DNA from 4 places in the Staphylococcus sp. Z5-21 genome. Region 4 is predicted to be linked to each of the others. Evidence: riboswitches for the same ligand, from Rfam matches in the RefSeq annotation. Region 4 holds a riboswitch; each other region holds the start of a gene.
What was found. Region 4 has a riboswitch for thiamine pyrophosphate ahead of M1D64_RS00395 (thiamine phosphate synthase). Riboswitches for the same ligand answer to the same signal wherever they lie in the genome.

Region 1 (3,216 bases), 880 kb from region 4:
TTCTTGATAATTCTGGTTCTTCTTCCCCAAGTTCTTGTTTTGTTAAAGGAAGTGATCTTCTTAAAAATAAGAAGTTCCAAATAGACATTTGTCCAAGTAACCACATGATAATAAAGAATGTGTTAACACTCAAAATATCAATAGGAATGATTTCATCGCTTTCAATTCTTCCGTATAAAACAATTTGCGTTATTAAGTAACTTATCCCATAACTGAAAATAATCCATAAATAATGATATTTTCTATGTTCTGTATTTAACTCGTCCTTATAAACGATATAACCAATATGAATTGCAAATGGTATTACGAAAATAATAGCAAAAAAGCTATAAACTTGAGTCATCAATATCAGTGTTATAATGAAAAAAAGAATACCAATAACTAAAAAGAATACTGAAATATCATAGTCATATCTTGTCGTTCTATATAAAGTAAAGCCAATCATAATGACACCAATACCAAATAAAGCAATAATGATGGCACTAATTATCGGGAAATTACCTATGTAATTACTCATTACTCTAATTATTTCACCAAAAAATGCATTTATAAAATCCCATACATTATGAATGTGCAAATCAATTTTACCTTTACCATTTAATTTATTAATTAATGGTAAATTAATTAAAATGATAAGACCTGTGAAAAGCGAAACGATGCCTATAACATAACTATATAATATCTCAGCGTGTTTCTTCAAAAAAGACATACCATTCACCTCAAAAGTTATTATATATGAACATTTAGTTCTTGTCTTTAATTATCTAATAAATAAGTCCATAGTATGATATAAAATGACTTATAGTCAAATTTCCACTTACAATTCATGTTTAAACAATTTTATAAATTTAACTTATTAAGTACATTATCGATGCATTATTTAGATTATCCATTAATTAACATTAATCTCATATCAAACTATTGTAATTATATTGAAGTGTTTATATTTTATTCAATTGTGGTACATACTAAATATAGATAATCTTAACTATGAAGGAGTGCTTTAATTATGAGTAAAGAAGAATTAAATAAAGAAGCAGCTGAAAAAGCTAAAAAAGCAGAGGATAAATTAAAAGAAGAAAAAGAATCTGCAAAAGATAACACTGAAGAAACTAAACAAAATATTCAAGATACTTTAGACTAGTATAGATACTTGGTATTAATAGTAATTCAATATAAATGTAAATCCGATATGGGAGTGCGACATCAAATCTTATCAAAATGAGGTTTGTGTCCACTCCTATTTTTTAATGGTTTTATAATTTGATTACGTGTAATAAACTTAAATAACAACGTTTGTCCTTAAAATAATCACTCTATTAACCAACAATTTTTTAGCATAACCTTGACATAAACGTCGAAAAGTCATACATTATAATTAAATTTAAATAAATCATTCGCACTAGGGGTGTTTTGTGACTGAGATGAGGTATACCCTCAAACCCTTTGAACCTGATCTAGATTAAACTAGCGTAGGAAAGTGTATTGCGATATCACTGAGTAACTTTGGTATCCGTATGCCTATATAAAAACGCGCAACTTTCTAGAAGGTTGTGCGTTTTTTATATTAGGAGGAACAATGATGTCAAAAGGTTTAAAACTATCCGAAATACTTGTAACTGTGCTTATCGCAGTTGTTTTCGCCATTATTTATAATGTTTGGAATTTTGTCTATAAAGCTGTACAGGTAACTGGACTTCATTTTGAAGAACTCACTTATGGTGCCTGGTTTATGGCAGCAGTCGTAGCTTATCTCATAATTCCAAAAGCCGGTATTGCTGTGCTTGCAGAATTTGCTGCAGGTGCTGGTGAAACAATTGTAATGGGTCGTTTTGATATTGCAACGATGGTCTATGCATTATTACAAGGCTTAGCTTGCGAAATTATATTTGCTATTTTTCGATATAAATCACGTTCAGCAATGGTTGCAATGCTAGCAGGATTTTTAGCTTCAGTTGCAACACTACCTTTAGATTTTGCCTATGGTTATCTAGGAGAAGTCGCGGGTTGGAATCTTGCTTTATACATCATATTTAGATTAATTAGCGGTATTATCGTTGCCGGTCTCTTATCTTATTATATTGTTAAAGCACTTGACCAAACTGGTGTAACAAAATTATTCAGACCAGCAACCCAGAGTGATTATGACAATCTATAAGGAGTAATAATGTTGATAGCTACTAAAAATTTACGCTTGAAATATCCAAATGGTCAAAAAAAAATATTCGACAATTTGTCTATTCAAATAAAAGATAAAGAAAAAGTATTATTATTAGGTCCTTCTGGCTCAGGTAAAAGTACTTTATTAAACGTACTTAGCGGCATTGTGCCAAACTTGATAGGTTTGCCGTTAAAATATGATGCTTTAGAAGTCGATCCTTCAAGTGGTGTCATATTCCAAGATCCAGATACTCAATTTTGTATGCCTAAAGTTTATGAAGAGCTTGCATTTGTACTAGAAAATCAACAAGTTCCTCGGGAAGAAATGGATCATCGTATTGAGGAAGCGCTAATGACAGTTGGATTAAACGTGGACAAAAATCAATATATTAATGAATTAAGTGGCGGTATGAAACAAAAACTTGCGATTGCTGAGACAATTTTACAACAAGCAACGACACTATTTTTAGATGAACCTACCGCGATGTTAGATGTAGAGTCAACTGCTGATTTATGGCAAAAAATTCAATCATTGTGGCGAGACCAAACTGTACTTATAGTAGAACACAAAGTCGAACATATATGGCAACATGTCGATCGTGTCGTTTTAATGAATTATGATGGTGCTATCATTGCAGATGCCCCACCTTCTCAAATTTTAAATGATTATGAAGCGCTATTAACTGAATATGGTGTTTGGCATCCAAAAGCTTGGCATTCTGCACCAAAAGCGCTAAACTTTTCAGATTCTGATTCATCTCATTTTAATTTCCAAATTCAAGATGCAGTTATTAAACGTGGAAAGCAGCAACTCATTAACATTCCTAAGTTAAATGTCAATGCGGGAGAATGGATATCCATTACCGGGTCCAATGGTTCAGGTAAAACTTCACTGCTCGAATCAATGATGCAATTAATTAAATATGAAGGTCAGATGTACATCAATCATCATATTTACACTAAAATTAAATCTGCAGCAAAATCTATGTATCTTGTGTATCAAAATCCCGAATTACAATTTATAACAAATTCTGTATACGACGAAATTCATATACA
Region 2 (3,216 bases), 1.1 Mb from region 4:
GACCTTTATGCATACGATAAGAAGCAATTGTGAATTCTAATGGCTCTTTATTTTTACGTTCAATAATTACAAGCTCCCCAGGCTGAAAGCGTGTTTCTGTAAAATCTGAATTTGATTTTACTTTTATTTCTCCTTTAATACCATGTGTATTAACAATTTTACCTATCTCTACCTTCATATACGTGCCTCCACTATTATTTATCTATTAAAATTGATTATGTATGCTATGATTTGTCTTATTATTATAACATGTGAAGTTATAAGCAGTGACACAAATACAATATTCATGTAATGACATTTTTAAAATATCAACTTGCTTATATTATTATCGATAATGTCTATAAAAAAAGAGTACCCTTCAAGGTACCCTTACAAATCATATATTTGTTTATTTGTCGAAATCCTATTTTTGATCGTCAAATTTCTTCAAGATGCCTTCTCTTGATAAGATATTATGAACTGTATCAGTTGGTTTCGCACCATTTTTTAACCATTTAAGTGCTAATTCTTCGTCGATTTTAACTTCAGCTGCATTCACATTGTTTGGGTTGTAAGTACCGATTTGTTCGATATTACGACCGTCACGTGGTGCACGAGCATCAGCTGCTACGATACGATAGAATGGATTTCTTTTTGAACCTAAACGTGTTAAACGTAATTTAACTGCCATTTATATTCGCTCCTTTTGTTTTCATAGTTTTTATTTTCTACAAGAAATAATAATAACAGTAATTCAATAATTTGTAAAGAGTTTCTTCTTTACCAATTTCATTATTACGCAAAATTCTTTTTCTACTTTAATTCTTGGGAAGCCACATCTCCTTAATCACCCTTAACTTGACATAATTCACTAAAAAATATACATTTAACTTAAATTACATAACAAATGCACTAGGGGTGTTTCTAACTGAGATGAGTCTGACTCAAACCCTTTGAACCTGATCTAGTTTAAACTAGCGGAGGAAAGTGTGAAGTCTAGCATATTTCAATATTTTGAAGTACTTTGATACATATGTCGATATTCATTATACACAACCTTCTTTCAGGAGCGTTGTGTATTTTTTTATAGAAAATAAGGAGTGTATAAAATGAAAAAAACTGTAATTGTAACTGGTAGCAGTCGAGGATTAGGTGCGACAATCGTGAACACATTGGCGCAACAAGGACATAACGTTGTCATAAACTATCACAACAGCAGACAAGCTGCACAACAACTTGTAGATGAAATTGGAACTCATCAATCAATCGCTATCCAAGCAGATGTTACAAAACGCAATGAAATAGACGCGTTAGTTGAGAAAGCTACGCAATATTTTGGTCACATAGATGCTATAGTCAATAATGCACTTGTTGGCTTTAAATTTGACCCTGTTCAACAACAAGCATTTGTTGACCTTACATGGGAGGATTATCAACAACAAATTGATGGTACATTGAAAGCTGCTTTTAATTTGTGTCAAAGTGTTATACCTCAATTCATCGAAAGACAAAATGGCCATATCATTTCAATTGGTACAAATTTATTTCAAAATCCTGTCGTCCCTTATCATGAATATACAACAGCTAAAGCTGGTTTGATTGGTTTTTCACGCAATTTAGCTGCAGAATTAGGTCAATATGGTATCACATCTAATGTCGTTTCTGGCGGCTTATTAAAGACAACGGATGCAAGTGCAAGTACCACTACTGAAGTATTCGATTTAATTGCTCAAACCACTCCAATAAAAAAGGTAACCGCACCACAAGATGTTGCTAATATGGTTGCATATCTCTTATCAGATGAAGCAAATGGCATCACAGGTCAAAATTTTACAGTCGACGGTGGCTTAACAATGAACTAATAAGGAGGACTGAGTCATTCAATGACACAAGCACAACATTTAAACATCGGTGTACTTATCTATGCTTGTGGCCATCATCAGGCTGCATGGCGTATGCCACATTCAAGCATTGAGCGTATTGGTGATATTACTTATTATCAATCATTAGCAAGAACTGCAGAACAAGGCTTATTTGATGCCATATTTTTTGCTGACAATCAATCTTTTCCAGCTAGTTCGAAAAGTGATATGCCTGCATTTTGGTTTGATCCCCTCGTTAATTTAGCAGCAATATCACAAGTTACACAACATGTGGGCCTAGTTGCTACGATATCTAGTACATTCTCCAATCCATTCACAGCTGCTAGACAACTACTCAGTCTAGACCATATGAGTCAAGGTCGTGCTGGTTGGAATTTAGTAACGTCAATGACTGATATGGAAGCTGCTAATCATAGTATGGACCATTTACCTGAACACGAGGAACGCTATAAAAAAGCAGATGAATTTGCACAAGTGATGAATCGTTTACTCGAATCATGGTCAGTGGATGACTTTTTACACGATAAAGAAGATAATAAGTTAATCAATCCATCAGCAATCAACGCTATTAATCATGAAGGAGAACATTTCAATGTCCGTGGACCTTTAACAACCCCAAGTAGCCCTCAAGAGAAACCCATTGCAATGCAAGCGGGCGCCTCCGATCCTGGTATCGCATTAGCAACTAAATATGCTGATGCAGTTTATGCTGTTGCTTGGAATTTCAATCAAGCTAGCGCTTTCAAGAACAAATTAAATCAAAAATTGATACAAGAAGGTAAGCCCATAGATAGTTTGAAAGTATTTCCTGGATTAGTTACATATGTCGGACAAACTTATGAAGAAGCTTATGCAAAAAAACAAAAACTCGATGAATCTTTAGAAGTTGATACCGCTTTAAATCAATTAGCCTTTTTTATTCGTCAAAATTGCCATAGCTGGGATTTGGATGAACCGGTACCACCATTATCACCTGTCGAATCTTTTAAAGGACCTAAAGGACGCTATCAAACTGTGCTAGAAATCATTAAAGATAAAAATCCAACATTACGTGAGTTATTAGGTTATTTAAGTGCTGGAGGTGGGCATTTAACACTCATCGGAACACCAAAGGATATTGTAGATGAAATGGAACGCTGGTTTGACGCGGGTGTTGCGGATGGTTTTAACTTAATGCCTCCAGAATTTCCAAATAGTTTAGAAGATTTTGTCGATGATGTTGTGCCTGAATTACAAAAACGTGGATTGTATCGTACTGAATACGAAGGTACAACATTTAGAGAAAATATTGGAATTTAATAGTGATTCAACATCGTACGCTTTCTATTAGTTTATAGATTGGATATAGCACAAA
Region 3 (3,216 bases), 740 kb from region 4:
AAAAGGCCGATTTTTTTTATTTCACTGTAACCTACAACGATTTTTTGAATGTTATAGTTGTATTTGCAAATTAATCATAAATAAAAATAAACTTAATTACCTTATAGGAGGACTTTTTTACAATGAAAAAAACAGTAGTAGCATCAACATTAGCAGTTGGACTTGGCGTAACAGGATTCGCAGCAGGAAATTCAGCAGACGCTTCAGAACAAGGCGTTGACAAAGCACAATTAGCACAACAAGCTCAAAGTAATTCAGAATCATTAAATGCAGCACCAGTTCAAGACGGTGCTTACGACATTAACTTTAACTATAATAATACTGACTATAGTTTCCAATCAGATGGTCAATATTGGACTTGGAGCTATGGACAAGGTTCAACTAATGCACCAGCACAAGAAACTGCTGAGCAACCAGAACAAGTTGAACAACCACAACAAACTGAGCAAGCTTCAACTGAACAACCAGCACAAGAAGCTGCACCACAAACTGAAGAAACACAACAACCACAACAAGAAGCAACTACACAAACTACTTCAAGCTCAAATGAATCAACTTCAAATGAATCTAGTTCAAGTGAAGCTTCAGAAGGTTCATCAGTAAATGTTAACTCTCATTTACAAGCAATCGCGCAACGTGAATCAGGCGGCGACCTTAAAGCTGTTAACCCATCATCAGGTGCAGCAGGTAAATATCAATTCTTACAAAGCACATGGGATTCAGTAGCACCATCTGAATATCAAGGTGTATCACCAACAGAAGCACCTGAAGCAGTACAAGACGCTGCAGCGCAAAAACTTTATGATACAGAAGGCGCTTCACAATGGGTTACTGCATAAAAAATTAAGTGTAGTAATGAACTTAAGATAAATATTTAAAGCTGGGACATATAGGTCTCAGCTTTTTTTATAGTCAGTTATTTTGCAAATTTGTCAGTATTTTGTTATCTTTTAATTAAACAAAATATAAAAACGCTACTAGGGGAGCCAGTTGGCTGAGATGATTAAATTCAGACCCTTACAACCTGATTTGGTTAATACCAACGTAGGAAAGTAGTTTAATCTAAAGTTGGGGTATAAATCCTCGCTATTAATTAACTACGTTTCTGTCGGGAATGTAGTTTTTTTATTTATAGGAGGATTTTTGTGTTATTTTCAGAACAGTTAAAAAAAGAAGCTAAACCAATTATTAATCAAATCTACCACGATCCGTTTATACAAGGTATGTTACATGGGAATTTACCGATTGAAGCAACCAAATTCTATTTAAGAGCAGATGCTTCTTATTTAAATGAATTTGCGAATATATACGCGCTGTTAATTCCAAAAATGGAGAACTTAAATGATGTTCGATTTTTGGTTGAACAAATTCAATTTATCGTAGATGGTGAAGTGGAAGCACATGAAATTTTAGCGGATTATGTCCAAGAAAGTTATAATGAAATCGTACAAGAGAAAGTTTGGCCACCGAGTGGCGATCATTATATTAAACATATGTATTTCAATGCGTATGCTAAAGAAAATGCCGCTTATACAATTGCTGCAATGGCACCTTGTCCTTATGTTTATCAAGTCATTGCTCAAGAAGCATTAAGGGATAAAGAATTAAATAAAGATTCTATTTTAGCTAAATGGTTTGAATTTTATAGTACTGAAATGGATGAATTAGTTATTGTATTTGATAATTTAATGGATAAATTGACGAAACATTGTAGCGAAAAAGAAAAAAATGAGATAAAACAATGCTTTTTACAAAGTACAGTACATGAAAGAAACTTTTTTAATATGTCATTTAATGAAGAATCATGGTCATATGGAGGTATGAAAAATGAATAAACCCAATATTGCATTGACAATTGCTGGTACTGATCCAACAGGAGGTGCTGGTGTAATGGCAGATTTGAAATCTTTTCATGCTTGTGGCGTATATGGTATGGCGGCTGTTACAAGCATTGTTGCGCAAAACACTAAAGGTGTACAACATATTCACAATCTTGAGTCACAGTGGTTATCTGAACAACTGACAAGTGTGTTTGATGACGAATTACCACATGCCATTAAAACTGGTATGATTGCTTCAAAGGAAATGATGCAATTAATTCAAGAATACTTAGTGAAATATCCTGAGATACCATATGTTATTGATCCAGTTATGTTAGCTAAAAGTGGTGATTCATTGATGGATGATGACGCGAAAGCAGATTTACAAAATATATTGTTACCCTATGCAACAGTAGCGACTCCAAACTTACCAGAAGCTGAAGAAATCACTGGATTAAAGATTGATAATGAGGCAGCGATATATAAAGCAGGCAACATATTTATTAATGAAATTGGGAGTAAGGGTGTTGTTATTAAAGGCGGACATGCTGAAGATTTAGAAACTGCTAAAGATTATTTATTTACTAAAGATGAGGTCTATACGTTTGAAGAACCTCGTTATGATACGCAGCATACCCATGGTACAGGTTGTACTTTTTCAGCAGTAATTACAGCTGAACTGGCAAAAGGTAGAACGATTTATGACGCAGTGAAAAAAGCTAAAAAATTTATTTCATTAAGCATTAAATATACGCCAGAAATTGGTCAAGGTAGAGGACCTGTAAATCACTTTGCATATATGAAAAAGGTAGGTCTAGATGATGAATAGTTTAAATAATGTAAGAACGAATAATCCACTCGTTATTTGTTACACAAACGATGTCGTAAAGAACTTTACGGCAAACGGACTTTTAAGTTTAGGTGCAAGCCCAGCAATGAGTCAAGCACCAGAAGAAGCGATAGATATGTTAACACCTGCTAATGCACTGCTCATTAATATTGGTACTTTAACTAAAGATAGAGAGCAGGACATTTTAGAAATTGCTAAAACAGCTAATGAAGTAGGCACGCCAATTGTATTTGATCCAGTTGCTGTTGGTGCATCCCAATATCGCAAGGATTTTTGTAAAACTTTTTTGAATACTGTAGATGTAGCAGTTATAAAAGGGAATGCATCTGAAATTTTAGCGTTGATAAATAATGATGCTAAGATGAAAGGAACGGACAGTGATGATAATTTAAATGCGATAGAAATTGCCAAAGAAGCGCATAAACGATTAAATAGTGCGATAGTCATCACTGGCAAAGAGGATGTTGTGATTCAAGACAATCAAATATATCAACTGAATAATGGATCGGCTTTGTTGGCTAAAGTAACGGGTGCAGGCTGTTTATT
Region 4 (3,216 bases):
TAAAATAGCTTGGATACTGACTGCTTGATTAAAAGTAAAATAATCACCGTTTATAACGCATTTCATGTTTTACAGCTCCTTTCAATTGAAAAGTCTTCAAATTCAGTGGGTCTGCGTCCACTTTCAATCCATTCACTCATTTTTAAACCAATCAGTGGTGATAACAGAATGCCGTTGCGATGATGACCCGTAACAACGAATAAATGATGGTCTACTTCATCCATAATGGGTTGACCGTTTGTTGAAGTCGGTCTGATACCAGACCATTGATGAATCAGTTTACTGTTTGCTAAGTTTGGTACGTAGTGTTGCGCTTGTTTGCACAGCCAATGTTTTCCGGGTTTCGTCACGCCGATAGAATAATCATCAACATAGCTCGTAGCACCGATTAAATAACGGTGATTCTTTTTTGGAACGATATAGCAACCATTTGTCATAAATAGGGTGGTCTGCAGGTTTAACGTGGGGTGTTCGACTAAGAGTACTTCACCTTTGACACCCGTGACAGGATTTTGGGAAAAATATTGATTTAATAATTGACCGCTCCAAGCACCAGCTGCAACGACAACCTTTTCGGCGCGGTACGTGTCTTTTTGCGTCATGACTGTATAGCCGTTATTTTGCTTTGTAATTGCTTGAACTTCACTATGATCAATCAATTGGATATGGCGTTTGGCTAAGGAAAGTAATAGGGCTTTGGTATATTGATTCGCGTTGACTTGATGATCTTTAGGTATCAGCATCGCGGTTAAAGTTTGAGATTGAACGTTATTGTCTGTAATGGCTTCAAGGGACTTGGAAGATAATAATTGCGTGTTCGAATCGTGCTGGTGTAGAAATTGGAATTGCTGTTCCACAATGGGATTATCTGTCTCATTTTTTGCCATTTTAACTAGGCCGCTTTCCAAATATTCAATATCTAGACCGACCTCAGACAGCAAACGATCTTTAAGGGATTGAAACATGTCTTGAGATTGTCTTGCTAAATGAAATAAACTACAAGATTCCGTAAATTCATTATGTGCACCTAACATACCTCCAGCTGCGTAAGAGGCATACATACCGCGAACATTGCGATCTATAATGGCTATCCGCAGGCCTTTTTGACTTAATTCTCTTGCAATCGACATACCTATTACACCGGATCCAATAATAATGACATCAAATTTGGTATTCATTCCATCGCTCCCTTAATAATTCCATCGTTTCTCTGTTTTTTCGTCTGAATAGCGTTATACCTGCAATCCCATCAAATCCTTTCGGCAAATCATTCAAGGTTTGTTCATTCACACCCCCAAGTGCTACGGTTGGTATAGAGTACTGTAATGCTTTATCAATTTCTGACTTTGTTCGTGGTGGTTGATTAGGCTTAGAATTTGTTCTGAAAATATGACTAAACAATATAAAATCTAAATTGAGTGCTTGTGCTTGTTTGACACTTTCCTCGTGGTGTGTCGACATACTGATTTGAATATGAGGGTGTGACTTTTTAAAATCCTTTATTCGTGTGTCAGCTTCTCTAAAATGGATTGCTGATAAATGGCATTGTTCTAAAACTATAATATGACTATGAATAATGATTTTATTTTTCGGAAACCCTGCCTGTATTAAGCGATTCATCCAATCTATCAGTTGCTGTTGTGACATAGGGGTACGTATCATTAAATAATCAATAACGGATGCTATGGTTGTGTAATGTTGAATATCGTCTGAATCTAAATTTTCAAATTCAGTAATGGCTATAAACATATAATTCACCTCATTAAAAAAACGTCACTTCTCCGGCTGGAAAAATGACGTTGAAATAACGAGTAATATACCTAAACGCCACTTTCCTACGCCAGTACAAACTGGATCAGGTTCAGGGAATTCCTAAGTTACTACTTCGGTCTCAGCCTTTTACAAGGCACTTCCAGTGGTTTCTCAAACTATTTAATTTTTAATAATACGTTTCACTAATTTTCTGAATAATTATCTACAATCTAACGTATTCTATTCCTTTTTGCAAGTTTCACTTAAAAACAAATGTGTATATTACGATATTGAATTAACTGGTTGAACACTCTATGGCGCTCACTCCAGAAAAATATTTTTAGCGTTAATCAACGTCAGATATTTCGAGTAATTTACTTGTAATGGCTTGTGTTTGCTGATAAACAGCTTTATATAATTCAAAATAAGCCATATATTGTTCGTGTCTTTTGGCATCAGGTTCAAAGCTATGTTCATATTTTATAAAATGCTTTGTCATATGCGCTACATCCGGATACCATCCTAAACCTAAGACAGCGAGCATGGCTGCGCCCATACAAGGTCCTTCTTCATATTTCAATTTTTTAATTTTAGCATTAAAGATATCGGCTTGGAGTTGTAACCAAAAGTCACTTTTTGCGCCACCACCAATGGATATCACATGTTCAATATTGTTACCCATGTGACGTAGATAGTTAATGGATTCATATAAAGAAAAAGTAATGCCTTCTATCACGGAACGCGCGATATCACTGCTATGATGCGACGTTTTTAGTCCTATAAAACTCCCTCGAATACTTGCGTCACCATGCGGAGTACGTTCCCCGGATAAGTATGGTGTAAATAATAGACCATGACTGCCTAATGTGGATGATTCAGCTTGTGCAACAATTTGTTCATAGCTTAAATGCGGGAGCATATGATTTTTTAACCATGTCAAACTATCGCCAGCTGCAAGTGTGACGCCCATGACGTACGACATATCGTTTACGACGTGATTAAAATAATGCATATTGTGTTTATAGTCGTATTGCTTGTCAGATTCACTCGTTAAGATAACGCCAGAAGTACCAATGCTACACAGCGTTTGATTTTCATCGACCACTCCTGAACCGAGCGCGCCGCATGCATTATCTCCGCCACCTGCAAATACTGCAACATCATGATTTAGGCCTAATTGTCTAGCTATGTCTTTAGTGACGTAGCCTACAAAGGCATCAGAAGTCACGAGCTCAGGATAAATATGGTCAACACCGAATTGTCGGCCAATCTCTTTAGCCCAACATTTTTGCTGATTATCTAATAACAATGTACTAGATGCATCGGAATACTCCATATTTAATTTGCTTGTTAATTTAAAACGCACGTAGTCTTTAGGCAATAAAAACACGTTTGTTTTAAGCCAGTGCTCAGGTTCGTTTTCCTTTATCCACAGTAGTTTAGTAAGTGTAAAGCCTTCTAAGA

Region 1: another riboswitch for thiamine pyrophosphate. It lies ahead of M1D64_RS09145 (ECF transporter S component); the one in region 4 lies ahead of M1D64_RS00395 (thiamine phosphate synthase).
Region 2: another riboswitch for thiamine pyrophosphate. It lies ahead of M1D64_RS07800 (3-oxoacyl-ACP reductase); the one in region 4 lies ahead of M1D64_RS00395 (thiamine phosphate synthase).
Region 3: another riboswitch for thiamine pyrophosphate. It lies ahead of tenA (thiaminase II); the one in region 4 lies ahead of M1D64_RS00395 (thiamine phosphate synthase).

The regions. Positions count from the first base shown of each region.
Region 1 is NZ_CP096462.1:1,829,937-1,833,152, forward strand. Features, by position in the region: gene auxA (lipoteichoic acid stability factor AuxA) at 1-709, opposite strand, end outside; gene graF (glycopeptide resistance-associated protein GraF) at 1,010-1,144, shown strand; TPP riboswitch at 1,395-1,496, shown strand; gene M1D64_RS09145 (ECF transporter S component) at 1,583-2,158, shown strand; gene M1D64_RS09150 (ABC transporter ATP-binding protein) at 2,171-3,216, shown strand, end outside.
Region 2 is NZ_CP096462.1:1,587,822-1,591,037, forward strand. Features, by position in the region: gene rimM (ribosome maturation factor RimM) at 1-178, opposite strand, end outside; gene rpsP (30S ribosomal protein S16) at 404-670, opposite strand; TPP riboswitch at 884-982, shown strand; gene M1D64_RS07800 (3-oxoacyl-ACP reductase) at 1,089-1,841, shown strand; gene M1D64_RS07805 (LLM class flavin-dependent oxidoreductase) at 1,863-3,161, shown strand.
Region 3 is NZ_CP096462.1:829,220-832,435, forward strand. Features, by position in the region: gene M1D64_RS04000 (transglycosylase family protein) at 123-839, shown strand; TPP riboswitch at 970-1,068, shown strand; gene tenA (thiaminase II) at 1,146-1,835, shown strand; gene thiD (bifunctional hydroxymethylpyrimidine kinase/phosphomethylpyrimidine kinase) at 1,828-2,649, shown strand; gene thiM (hydroxyethylthiazole kinase) at 2,642-3,216, shown strand, end outside.
Region 4 is NZ_CP096462.1:89,181-92,396, forward strand. Features, by position in the region: gene thiS (sulfur carrier protein ThiS) at 1-66, opposite strand, end outside; gene thiO (glycine oxidase ThiO) at 63-1,178, opposite strand; gene M1D64_RS00395 (thiamine phosphate synthase) at 1,162-1,749, opposite strand; TPP riboswitch at 1,816-1,924, opposite strand; gene xylB (xylulokinase) at 2,099-3,216, opposite strand, start outside.